3 regions of the Lacticaseibacillus camelliae DSM 22697 genome follow, and region 1 is predicted to be linked to each of the others. Evidence: predicted binding sites of a transcription regulator. Region 1 holds the regulator's gene; each other region holds the start of a gene.
The links. Region 1 encodes LexA, which represses DNA repair genes until DNA is damaged. Its sites were predicted from a motif close to CNAACANNTGTTNG; they were not measured.
Positions count from the first base shown of each region.

Region 2: recA (recombinase RecA) is a predicted target of LexA. The motif match lies at 1,942-1,955, and genes of this name have one in related genera.
Region 3: parE (DNA topoisomerase IV subunit B) is a predicted target of LexA. The motif match lies at 1,459-1,472, and genes of this name have one in related genera.

Region 1 covers NZ_AYZJ01000085.1:34,766-38,853, forward strand. The annotation lists gene FC75_RS11340 (5-formyltetrahydrofolate cyclo-ligase) at 1-224, shown strand, start outside; gene FC75_RS11345 (AEC family transporter) at 287-1,231, shown strand; gene FC75_RS11350 (hypothetical protein) at 1,239-1,715, shown strand; gene lexA (transcriptional repressor LexA) at 1,763-2,389, opposite strand; gene FC75_RS11360 (hypothetical protein) at 2,512-2,703, opposite strand; gene FC75_RS11365 (AI-2E family transporter) at 2,923-4,088, shown strand, end outside.
Region 2 covers NZ_AYZJ01000008.1:17,434-21,521, reverse strand. The annotation lists gene FC75_RS01030 (diacylglycerol/lipid kinase family protein) at 1-889, shown strand, start outside; gene FC75_RS01025 (magnesium transporter CorA family protein) at 943-1,833, opposite strand; gene recA (recombinase RecA) at 2,028-3,119, shown strand; gene phnE (phosphonate ABC transporter, permease protein PhnE) at 3,170-3,973, opposite strand; gene phnE (phosphonate ABC transporter, permease protein PhnE) at 3,970-4,088, opposite strand, start outside.
Region 3 covers NZ_AYZJ01000007.1:1,325-5,412, forward strand. The annotation lists gene FC75_RS00850 (D-serine ammonia-lyase) at 1-20, shown strand, start outside; gene plsY (glycerol-3-phosphate 1-O-acyltransferase PlsY) at 153-785, opposite strand; gene FC75_RS00860 (GNAT family N-acetyltransferase) at 782-1,372, opposite strand; gene parE (DNA topoisomerase IV subunit B) at 1,642-3,654, shown strand; gene parC (DNA topoisomerase IV subunit A) at 3,654-4,088, shown strand, end outside.

The DNA.
Region 1 (4,088 bases):
CGACAAACGTCAATCAGCGCCCCGACCTGGTGGTCGTCCCGGGGATCGCATTTGTGCCGGCAACCGGCGCGCGCATCGGCTTCGGCGCCGGCTACTACGATCGCTTCTTGGCGCAGTACCCAGGCGCCACTGTGACGCTGGTGCCCAGTGCGATGAACTTCGCCGCGCCGGCGTGGCCTGTTGAGCCGTTTGATGTGCTGATCCAGACTCTGCTGACAGTTTAGCCGGCAGCGGCCTCGCAAAATTTCAGCGGTAATCCTTTTTGCCGCATGTTAGGAGTAATTTTTTGACTGCTTTTCTCTCAAGTTTAGGCGGGGTCGCTGAAATCCTGATCCTGGTCGCGATTGGCTACGGGCTGACCGCCATTGGTTGGTTCGATGATCACTCCAGCCGGGTGATCGCTAAGGTCGTCACCCAGGTGGCGCTGCCCGCATACATGATCGACACCATCTGCTCCCGCTTTTCGGCGCACGAACTCGCCACGCTGCTTCCCGACCTCCGCTTTCCGGTGCTGTCGATGGCGCTGCTGTTTGCCTTGTCCTTCGTGGTGGCCCGCGTTATTCGCGTCAACCCGAAGCGGCGCGGCCTGTTTAAATCCATGTTTTTCAATTCAAACACCGTGTTCATCGGGCTGCCAGTAAACCTGGCGCTGTTTGGGCCCAAGAGCCTGCCGTACGTGCTGGTGTACTACATGGCCAACACGACGATTTTTTGGACCGTCGGCGTGTACCTGATCCAGCGCGATGGTCCGCAGGCGGCCCACTTTGACCTCAAGCAGACCCTCGGCAAAATCTTCTCCCCGCCGCTGCTCGGGTTCATGCTCGGCGTGGTGCTCGTCCTGCTCCACGTCCAGCTGCCCAGCTTTCTCATGGCGACGCTGGGCTACGTCGGGGATCTGACCATTCCGGGGTCCATGTTCTTCATCGGCATCGCCATGTACCAAGCCGGCATCAAGAACATCCGCTTCGACCGGGAGATGCTTGGTGTCTTCTCCGGTCGCTTCGTCTTTGCGCCACTCATTATGTACGCCCTGGTCGTCGCCGCCCCGGTCCCACTGCTGATGAAGCAAGTCTTCATCCTGCAGTCCTGTATGCCGGTCATGACGAACGCGCCAGTGGTGGCCAAGCTGTACGGCGCAGACTCGAAAAATGCCGCGATCACCGTTTCAGCCACCACAATGTTTGCCATCATTGTGATCCCAATTGTGATGACGCTTGTGCAACACCTGTGAGGTAGCCATGTTGAAAAAGCTCATGCTTAGCACCACCCTGCTACTGCTCTTGGCTGGGTGCAGCGGTCAAAAAAAGGCCTCATCGGCCAGCACCAGCAGCGCCGTTAAGGTCAGCAAGAAAGCCGTCCCCCAAAAGCGCCCTAACACCAATGCGGGCATCGATGATCTGATCGGCCATTACTGGATCAATACCACTGATTCCAACCAGGTCCTGCAGATCACAGCCTCGACGGATGGTTACTTTGTGGACGTACAGCGCTACTCAACAGCTCAGGCCGGCTACGTGACGACTGATGCCGGCGTGTTTGCGGCCCGCCTGGCGCTCGGCAAGCACACCTATACGTTCACCGGCCGTGCGCAGCCCAACTCACCGACTGGCACCTGGGAGTTTCAAAAACTCAGCGCCACGACTATCAGGCAACTCCCAACCGGGCCCGAATTTCAGCGCGTTAAGCACGACGACCTTAGTACCATCAAGCATTAACAAAGCGGCGCAACCAGAAGACTGGTCGCGCCGCTTTGGCGTTTAACCTATTTCACTTCGCTGCGGTAAAGCCCCACCACGATGCCAAGGATCGAGACGTCGTCGAAGTACATGTCCGACATGGAATCATTTTCAGGGTGCAACCGCACGCCGCCGTTTTCGCGGTAAAAGCGCTTGACTGTGGCCTCATCGTCCTGCGTCATCGCGACGACAATCTGACCGTTCTCAGCAGTTTCCTGCTTCTTGATGATCAGCTTATCCCCATCCAGAATGCCGATCTTGATCATGGACGAACCTGACACTTCGAGGATGAAGAGATCATCCGCAATGTACTCCAGGTCATCCGGAATTGGGAAGTACCCGTCGATATTTTCAATTGCGGTGATCGGCACCCCGGCGGCAACCGTGCCGACAATGGGAATGCCTTCCTCGGCGATGCCGATGTATGACAGCCCCGCCTTGGTGAGCATCAGTGTGCGCGGCTTGGCCGGGTCCTTGGCAATATAGCCTTCCGCCAGGAGTCGATCAAGGTACGCCGCCACCGTGGAACTGGAACTCAGCCCCACGCTCTTACCGATTTCCCGCACTGTCGGCGGAAACCCGTTTGTTTGAATCGAATCATGAATGGTGTGTAGGATCTGCTTCCAACGTTTCTGACTTGCTTGGGATGGCATGGCCGTCCGCCTCCGCTCTCTAGTTTTCTTTATCATACCAGTGGGAACGCTTGTTTGCAAGTAAAAGCACTGCTCGCCGGGCCCAAACAAAAAGACTGCCTCAGCAGTCTCTTGGATGATGATTAGAATCGGTGCATGAGGTCCAGCCGGTGCAGCTGCCGGCGATCGCACTTATTGCGCTGCATCAGGTAGACGCCGCCGAACACCATGTCGACCACGATCAGTCCAATGCCGAAGACGGTATTGATGACCAACAGGACGACGGTCACTGCGACCAACACCCGCAGTGTCCACTTCAAGATTGTCATGCCCATTGTGCGCCCCCTCTCTTCGTTTTGATGGTTTTAATTATACCCAATTCTCGTTTTTTGTAAAGGTTCTGTATATAGTTCGTTTACAAACGACCCGATTAGGTCGGCATTCCTGGTTGATGGCCTTTACAATTCACAAACAAATCAGCCTTGCGCCGGATTCGCTTTCACCCCGTGGATTAGGTATCATAGAGGGAGTAGACAAATTAAAGGGGTGCGCGCATGCAAACAAAACGCTCACAATTTTACCAGCGGTTTTTGAACAACAAGTTTGCCGTGATCCTAGTTGACCTGGTGCTTGGCCTGCTGGCGATTTTTATCTTCACGAAAATTGCGTGGGTGTTCCAGCCGGTGCTGAGTTTTCTCAGCATTGTCGCCCCACCCTTCATTCTTGCTGGCATTCTCTTCTACATGCTGAACCCTGTCGTCAACTGGCTGCAGCACCACGGGTTAAAGCGACTCCTCGCCATCGCCTTGGTGTTCCTGCTCCTGATTGGCCTGATTGTTCTGGCCATCACCCGGGTGGTGCCACCGATTGAAAGCCAGTTGCGCAGTTTTATCAATGCCACCCCGACTTACTGGGACGACCTCGTCAAATGGGTCACCGCGCTAAACAACCAGCAGAATATTTTTAGCGACAAGCAGCTCAGCCAATTCGCCACCGAGATTCAGACCTGGGTGTCCAAGCGCGGCTCAACGATTCTGTCAGGGACCCTGTCGTCGCTGTCATCGATCATCTCCACGGTCGGCACCGTGGTGGTCACCGTGGCAACCGCGCCGATCATCCTGTTCTTCATGCTCAAAGACGGCAACAAGTTCACGCCGATGGTGCTGCATCTAATTCCCACCAAGCAGCGCAAGAGTTTTGGCGACATGCTGCACGAAATGAACGTCAAGGTCGGCTCGTACGTGCAAGGACAGCTCACTGTCGCCATCGCCGTCGGGATCATCTTCATGGTCGGCTACTCGATTATCGGGTTGCGCTACGGCCTGATTTTCGGGATGCTGGCAGCGCCGTTAAACCTGATCCCGTACTTCGGTTCCGCACTCGCGATGGTGCCCGCACTGATCATGGGGGCGATCCAGGGACCAAAGATGTTCATCGCCGTGATCGTCGTCTTCTTCATCGAGTGGTTACTCGAGACACAATTGATCTCACCATTTGTCATGGGGAGTAAACTAGAGATGCACCCAATCACGATTGTCGTGGTCCTGCTGACCGCAGGCTCCATGTTCGGCCTGATTGGGGTGATCTTGGGGATTCCGGGCTTTGCAGTGATCAAAATCATCGTGGTACGCTTGTTCAAGTGGTACCAGCAGGTCTCCGGGCTTTACCCAAGTGATGTTTCAAATGATAACCTGCAACCGACACCGCAGGAGAAAGTAGA
Region 2 (4,088 bases), on a different contig from region 1:
GCGCACGAAGAAGCTCATTCCCAGTCTCATCACCGCGCTTCAGGCGCAGTTCGAGTTTGCGACCACGACGTACACGCACCAGGCAGGCGATGCGCGCAAGGCAATCGAGCGCATCGTCGCAGCAGTTGGGCCCACCGCCGCGCAGCCACAAATCGTGGTGATTGGCGGCGACGGCACGCTGCACGATGTCATCAATGGGCTGCAGGACCTTGGGCGCCCAGACATTCCCGTGGGTTACATTCCCAACGGTACTGGTAACGATTTTGCGCGGGCTCATGGCATTCCGCTGGATCCACTGGCCGCCGTGGCCGCACTGAAGACGGCCGTGCCGCACGAGGCGCGCATTGGCAAGGCCGAGACTGAAGAGTTCGGCACACTGTACTTCCTCAATAACTTTGGTATCGGGGTCGACGCGCGCATCGTTTATGACACCAACCATTCGCGGGCAAAGGCGCTGCTCAACAGCGTTCACTTGGGCCAGCTTTCTTACACGGCAAACATTTTAAAGGCGGTCTCAACCCAGCACGCGTTTAAAGCCACTGTTGGCGAACAGAAAAGCGTCGTGATTCCCAACGCGTTTTTGTGCGTGTTCACCAACCACCCGTTCCTTGGGGGCGGTCTCCGGTTATTTCCGGACGCGGCGCAGGACTGGCACCAGCTTAGTTTTGTTCTAGTGCGTAAGGAGAAGTGGCGGATTCTGATTCAGGTTTTGGGCAAAATTCTCAGTGGCCAGTCGGTGCACCCCAAGCTGGCGCACCTCAAGGGTCAGCGGTTCCGGTTTGAAACCATGGCGCACGAGCACATTCAGCTGGATGGCGAGGAATACAACGCACCGGTGCACGGCGTATTGAGCCAAACTGATCAGATGATGTTGCTGCCGGCCAAGTAGTGGCAAAAAGAGCTCGTTTTCCAAAATTGGGAAGCGAGCTCTCTTCATGTTGGTCACCGGTTGACGTAGTGGTTCATCCACACGGCAAAAATCAGGGCTAACAAAAGCGACAAGGCAATCGTGATCAGCCAGCCCCCTGGTGTGTGCTCGAACGGCAAGGGCACATTTTGCCCGAAAAAGCCTGAAACGATGGTCGGTGCGGTGAGGACGATCGACCAGATGGTGAGGAATTTCATGGTGTCGTTTAGATTGTTGTTGAGGATGTTGTTGTACGTGCCTTCCAACTGGGCCAAATTTTGACTGCCCAGGCTGGTCATGTCGACCAACTGCCGCGCTTCGATCAGCACGTCTTCAAGACGCTCTTTTTCCCGCGCGGAGAAACCGTGGTAAACAGATAGGCCCTTGAGCTGTTCAAGCACGCTCTGGTTTTGACGGGCGGCGTTACCCAGGTATAGTGCGTTGGTCTCCAGATCAGACAGTTCCAGTAGGCGCTTGCGAGTGGTTTTTTCCCGCAGGGTCTGCGCGATTTGATGGCGCTCGGTGTCGGCTTTTTCCATCAGGGGCATAAACCGCTGGGTGATCAGGTAGAGGCTTTCCAACAAGAACTGGTAAGCCGTCAAAGTGTGCGGGGCGTCAAACCGCTTGGTGAATTCCTCAATCAGGCTAGCGGCGTCGGCGTGGCCAAACGTTAAGAGGTCGCGATCCTTGATCACGAAGGTCATCTGGTGGGTTTCCGCCTGAGCGGCATCACCATCGGCGTCGGGGATGTTAAATACCAGCAGGAAGGTTTCTGCCAGACTGTCGTACTCGACATGGGCGCGCTCGTGGCGGTCGATCGCGTAACCCGTCTGCTCCGTGGAAAGCGCGTACTGCTGGGTGGCTGCTTGCACTGCCGCGGTGTCGTCTAAGTTGATGTGGTGCCAGGTCCAGCGCGCTTCTGCCATGGTGTGCCTCCAATCGCTAATGCTCTTATCATACAGCAACGGCGGCTTGCCGTCACCGTGGGGAAAAGCGCGGGTTTCGCGAAATAAATTAACGGTCAGGGTTGGCACCGAACGTATGTTTTGGTGTATACTTAAGCTACGAAAAAGAGAGGACGTATACTATGGTTAAGAAATCTGCGAATGGGCAACCGTCAATGGACAGTGGCGCCCGCGAACAGGCGCTGGATGCGGCGCTGAAGAAGATCAAAAAACAGTTTGGCGACGGCGCGGTCATGAAGATGGGTGACAAGTCCTTGACCAACGTGTCGGTCATCTCCACGGGGATCCTGTCCTTGGACCTAGCGCTCGGGGTCGGCGGCTTTCCCAAGGGTCGCGTGATTGAAATCTACGGGCCTGAAAGTTCAGGGAAAACCACGATCGCGCTGCAGGCCGTTGCCAGTGTGCAAAAGAACGGCGGGACTGCCGCATACATCGATGCTGAAAACGCGATGGATCCGAAGTATGCCGAGGCGCTGGGCGTCAATATCGACGACTTGCTGTTGTCTCAGCCGGATACCGGTGAGCAAGGCCTGGAAATTGCCGATGCGCTGGTGCAATCCGGTGCGGTCAACATTGTCGTTATCGACTCAGTCGCGGCCCTAGTGCCGCAAGCCGAAATTGAGGGCGAGATTGGGGACTCCCATGTGGGTCTGCAGGCCCGAATGATGTCGCAGGCGCTGCGTAAGCTGACCTCGACGATTTTCAAGACGCAAACTATTGTGATCTTCATCAATCAGCTGCGTGAGAAAATCGGTGTCATGTTCGGCAACCCTGAGACCACGCCAGGCGGCCGCGCGCTGAAGTTCTACGCGACCATTCGGCTGGAGGTCCGGCGCGCACAGCAGGTCAAGAACGGGACTGATGTGGTCGGCAACATCGTCAAAATCAAGGTCACCAAGAACAAGGTGGCACCGCCGTTCAAGACCGTTGAAACCACCATGAGCTACGGCCACGGGATCTCGCCCGAGGCCGACATGCTGAACTTGGGTGTGGATCACGACATTGTGGAAAAGGCGGGTTCTTGGTACTCGTACAATGGTGAGCGCATTGGGCAGGGTGCCGATAACGCGACGAACTACCTGATCGCGCATCCCGATGTGACCGAGACGCTCCGCAAGCAGTTGCAGGAGACGCTGTTTGGCAACGGTGATGACGATAAAGATGAGAAGGACGATAAGGACAAGCCTGCTGCCAAAGCCAAGGATGATCCCACGACCTTAGACATCGATACGTCGGACGACAAGTAAGCCATGAAAAAAGCGTTGCGAAATTTTTTCGCAACGCTTTTTGTCTGCGCTCAGATCAGGCGCTTACGCAGGGAACCGGAGATGAAGTCCGTCAGCGTGACCAGGATGATGATCCCGTAAAGGATGATGCCGACACGGCTCCAGGAACGCGTCTGGATGGCAAAAATCAGTGGGGTGCCGACCCCGCCGGCGCCCACCATCCCCAGGATCGAGGCGGACCGGATGGCCAGCTCGAAGCGATACAGCGTGTTGGAAACGAACTCCGGCATGAGCTGCGGCAGGCTGGCAATCAGGGTGACCTCCAGCCGCGTGCCGCCGGCGGCGGTGACGGCCTCCCCGGCCCCGCCGTCCATATTTTCAATGGCTTCAGAGAATAGCTTGGCCAGCATGCCGACCGAGTGGAACCCCACGGCCAGGACCCCGGCGAAGGAGCCAGGGCCCACCGCCTTGATAAACATCAAGGCGAGGACGATTTCAGGAAAGGTCCGGATCGCGGTCAGGACGAATTTGCCGGACCGGGTGGTCAGCCAGAACTTATTTTTAGTGTTGGCGGCCCAGAAGGCAAAGGGCAGGGAGATGATCGCGGAAATGAAGGTCCCGAGGAAGGCGATACCCAGCGTTTGCAGCAGGGTGGTGGTCAGGTCCTCGCCGTCGCCTGTCCAGACGTAGCTGAAATCCGGGTGGGCCAGACCATGCGCAATCGACTTGGTCACCATCCAGGCGTTTTGCTTGATGGCAAAGCTTGGCATGCCGGTGAACGACCAGATGATGATGGCCAGCGTCAGTACCGTGAAGAAAATGTGGCGGTAGCGGTGCGTGAGCGGGGCTTTTGGCAGTACGGATGAGTTGGTCATAGCAGTGCCTCCCTTGCTTTACCAGAGACGTAATCGATGACCAGCACGACCGCGAAGATGACGAGCACAATCAGCCCGACGCGGTCGTAGCGGAACATGGACAGGGCCTGCTGGA
Region 3 (4,088 bases), on a different contig from region 1:
TGCTGAAGCAAAGCAAGTAATTTGGTGCGGGAACGGCGTTGAGGACGCAAACAGAGACCGCGTATGCAGCGAGTCGTGGAACTTTTGTGCTCCGGATCCTTTTTAACGGTCAGAAAAAATGCCAGGGCGGTCAGGCCTTGGCGTTTTGCGTTCTATTTGGATTTGTGCTTAGCCTTGCGCTTGCGCAGGTACTGGCCGAGCCCGAACGGCACCATGTTTTCCGTGCCGTTTTTGATGCGGGCAAAGTTGGCGCGGTGGCGGACCATGATCAGGATCCAGATCAGCGCGGCCACCGCCGTCAGGATCCAATCATGCATGAACAGCGTCGCGATCGTGATCAGGAACATGCCCAGCGTTGAGGCCACCGAGACCATGCTGGAAAGCAGCACCAGGCTGATGAAGACGATGCAGCAGAAGACGAAAAACGGTGGGTTGTACGCCAGCGCGATGCCGGCAGACGTGGCGACTGCCTTGCCGCCCTTGAAGCCGATGAAAATCGAGCAGGTGTGACCGAACACGGCGGCCAGGCCGACCAACAGCACCAGCCAGTGGGGATGCAGGCCGAACAACATCGGCAGGCTGGCCCCGAGCGTCCCTTTCAGGATGTCCATCACCAGGACGATGGTGCCGCCGACCGGGCCAAGCACGCGGTAAGCGTTCGTCGTGCCGATATTGTGGGAACCAGCGGTCCGAATGTCCTGGTGAAAAAAGGCGCGTCCGACCCACACCCCGCTGGGGATGGAGCCAATCAGGTAGGCCAGAATGAAGCATAAGGCGAGAATCATGACTGAGTTCCTTTCTTGGCAAATGATTTGGCAGTCAGGCACATGGTGAAAGTGGTGTGCGGCTGGCCGTCGAGCATGAGATCATTTTCGATGGCACCAGTTTGCCTGAAGCCCACTTTGCGGTAGACGTGCTGCGCCCGCGGATTGAAGTCGAACACATCGAGGGTGAGCGCGGCTAGGTGTAAGTAGTTGAAGGCATGGGCCGCCATTAGGGTTAGTGCGCTGGTGCCGATGCCACGTTCGGTGGCATCGTCGGCAATCAGAACGCGCAGGTTGCAGGTGTTGTGCTCGGCGTCGTACTCGTTCAGGACGACCTCGCCGAACAGCTGCCCGCTGACTGCGATGGCCAAGTCCAGCCGGTCCGGTTGCTGATTGCGCGTCTGGTACCAGTTGATGATCTTGGCCGTTTCCTGTTGGTCAGCCGGAAAGCGGTCGTTGGCACCCGGCGTTTTGGTCAGTGCACCAGTGTATAGATTCACCTGCGGCAGCGCCAAGATCGCGAGCATCCGCGGAATGTCTGCGGCGCGAAACGGGCGCAGAGTCACCGGCTCCTGAGTGAGCGTGGGTTTAGTGAGAAAATCTGGCATGGGGACCACCTTTGATGGAGAAATATCAGTGTTTCCAGTTTACCATTTTTTGACGGCAAGGCGAATCTTGCGTAAAATAGGTTATTTGAACAAGCATTCGCTGCTTGCGGTTTAGCAGCGAGTTTTCGCGAAATCAATCACCGGATAAGTGACGGGCAGACCAGCCCTCGAGCTCCGGCCGCTTGGGTGAGCGCCTTGGAAAAATAGCTTTCATCTGAGCCTGCGTCTGGTGTATTGTAATTGAAGTTGCACGAAAAGAGGAGCATTTAATGGCAAAAGCAAGAGAAGCATACACCGATTCATCGATCCAGGTCTTGCATGGCCTGGAAGCCGTGCGGAAACGGCCGGGGATGTATATTGGCTCAACCGATGCCCGTGGCTTGCACCATCTGGTTTACGAAATTGTCGACAACTCGGTCGACGAGGCCCTCGCTGGGTATGGGGACACCATTGCCACGACGATTCACGAGGATAACTCGATCACGGTCAAGGACCACGGGCGCGGCATGCCAACGGGGATGCACGCGTCGGGCAAGCCGACCATCGAGGTCATTTTGACGGTGCTGCACGCCGGCGGGAAGTTCGACCAGAATTCCTACAAGACCTCCGGTGGCCTGCACGGGGTCGGCTCCTCGGTCGTCAACGCCTTGAGCGAGTCGCTGACTGTGCGCGTTGTCCGGGACAAGCAGGGGTTTGAGGAGCACTTCATCAACGGTGGCCATCCCGATGGCGGTCTGCAGAAACTGGGTAAGGTCAACGAGCCCAACGGGACGACCATCACGTTCAAGCCGGATCCGACGATTTTTCAGACCACGACCTACAACTTCGACACGCTGTCCGAGCGGCTGCGCGAGTCGGCCTTTTTGATGAAAAACATCGTGTTCACCCTGACCGACGAACGCACCGGCCGTGCCGAGACGTACCACTATCCGGACGGCTTGGTCAGCTTCGTCAAGTACCTGAACGAGGACCGCGACACGGTCAGCCCGGTCTTTAACTACGAAGGCGAAAAGGACGGCATCATTGTTGATTTTGCCGGCCAGTACAACGACGGCTACTCCGAAAACACGATCAGCTTCGTCAACAACGTGCGCACTGGCGACGGCGGCACGCATGAAGTCGGCATGCGCACGGCGTTGACCCGCGCGTTCAACGATTTTGCGCGCAAAGTCAACCTGCTGAAGGACAAGGACAAGAACCTGGAAGGCTCCGACGTCCGCGAAGGGCTGGCCGCTGTGCTGTCCGTGCGCATCCCCGAGGAGATTCTGCAGTTTGAGGGGCAGACCAAGGGCAAGCTGGGCACCCCGCAGGCGCGCGCGGCCGTCGACTCGGTGATTTACGAGAAAATGAGCTTCTGGCTCATGGAAGGCGGCGATGACGCGCAGGAGCTGGTCAGAAAAGCCTTGCGTGCGCGTGAGGCCCGCGAGGCCGCGCGCAAGGCCCGGGATGACTCCCGCACCGGTAAGCGCAAGAAGAAGGATCAGGGGCTGCTTTCAGGCAAGCTGACCCCTGCCCAAAGCAAGGACGCCAGCAAGAACGAGCTGTACCTGGTCGAAGGGGATTCGGCGGGCGGCTCGGCCAAGCAGGGCCGCGACCGCAAGTTCCAGGCCATCCTGCCGCTGCGAGGCAAGGTCTTGAACACGCAGAAGGCCAAGCTCCAGGACATCGTCAAGAACGAAGAAATCAACACGATGATCTACACCATCGGTGCTGGCGTCGGTGCGGAGTTTGACGTCAAGCAGGCCAACTACGACAAGGTCATCATCATGACTGATGCCGATACCGACGGGGCCCACATTCAGATCCTGCTGCTGACCTTTTTCTACCGCTACATGCGCCCGCTGATGGATGCCGGGCGGGTCTACATCGCGCTGCCGCCGCTTTACCGCTTGCAAAAAGGCAAAGGGGCGAACGTGAAAATTGCCTACGCCTGGACCGATGAGGAGCTGGAAAAGGAAACCAAGAAAATGGGTAAAGGCTACGTCCTGACCCGGTTCAAAGGATTAGGCGAAATGAACGCCGACCAGCTTTGGGAAACGACCATGAATCCGGACACGCGGACCCTGATCCGGGTGCACGTCGACGACGGGGCCCTGGCAGAGCGCCGGGTCACCACGCTGATGGGCGATCGCGTTGAGCCGCGCCGCGAGTGGATCGAAAACAATGTCGACTTTGACATGGACGAGGAAGGCTCGATCATGGAAACGAAGACCACCGACCACTCCGACATGCAGTTCGGGGTCAAGCAGATCAAAAAGCAGCTTTCGAAGAAGGGTAAGTAATGGCAAATCACATTCAAGAAATGACGCTCGAAGAGGTCATGGGGGAGCGCTTCGGCCGCTACTCCAAGTACATCATTCAAGAGCGTGCGCTGCCGGATGTGCGCGACGGCTTAAAGCCGGTCCAGCGCCGCATCCTGTTTGCGATGAACCAGGACGGCAACACGTTTGACAAGGGCTTTCGCAAGTCCGCCAAGTCCGTCGGGAACGTCATGGGTAATTTTCACCCCCACGGCGATTCGTCGATTTACGAGGCGATGGTGCGCCTGTCCCAGGACTGGAAGCTGGAAGAGCCGCTGATCGAGATGCACGGGAACAACGGCTCAATGGACGGCGACCCGCCGGCCGCGATGCGGTACACCGAAGCCCGACTGTCGAAGATCTCCGGCGAACTGCTGAAGGACATCGACAAGGACACCGTGGAAATGGTGCTGAAC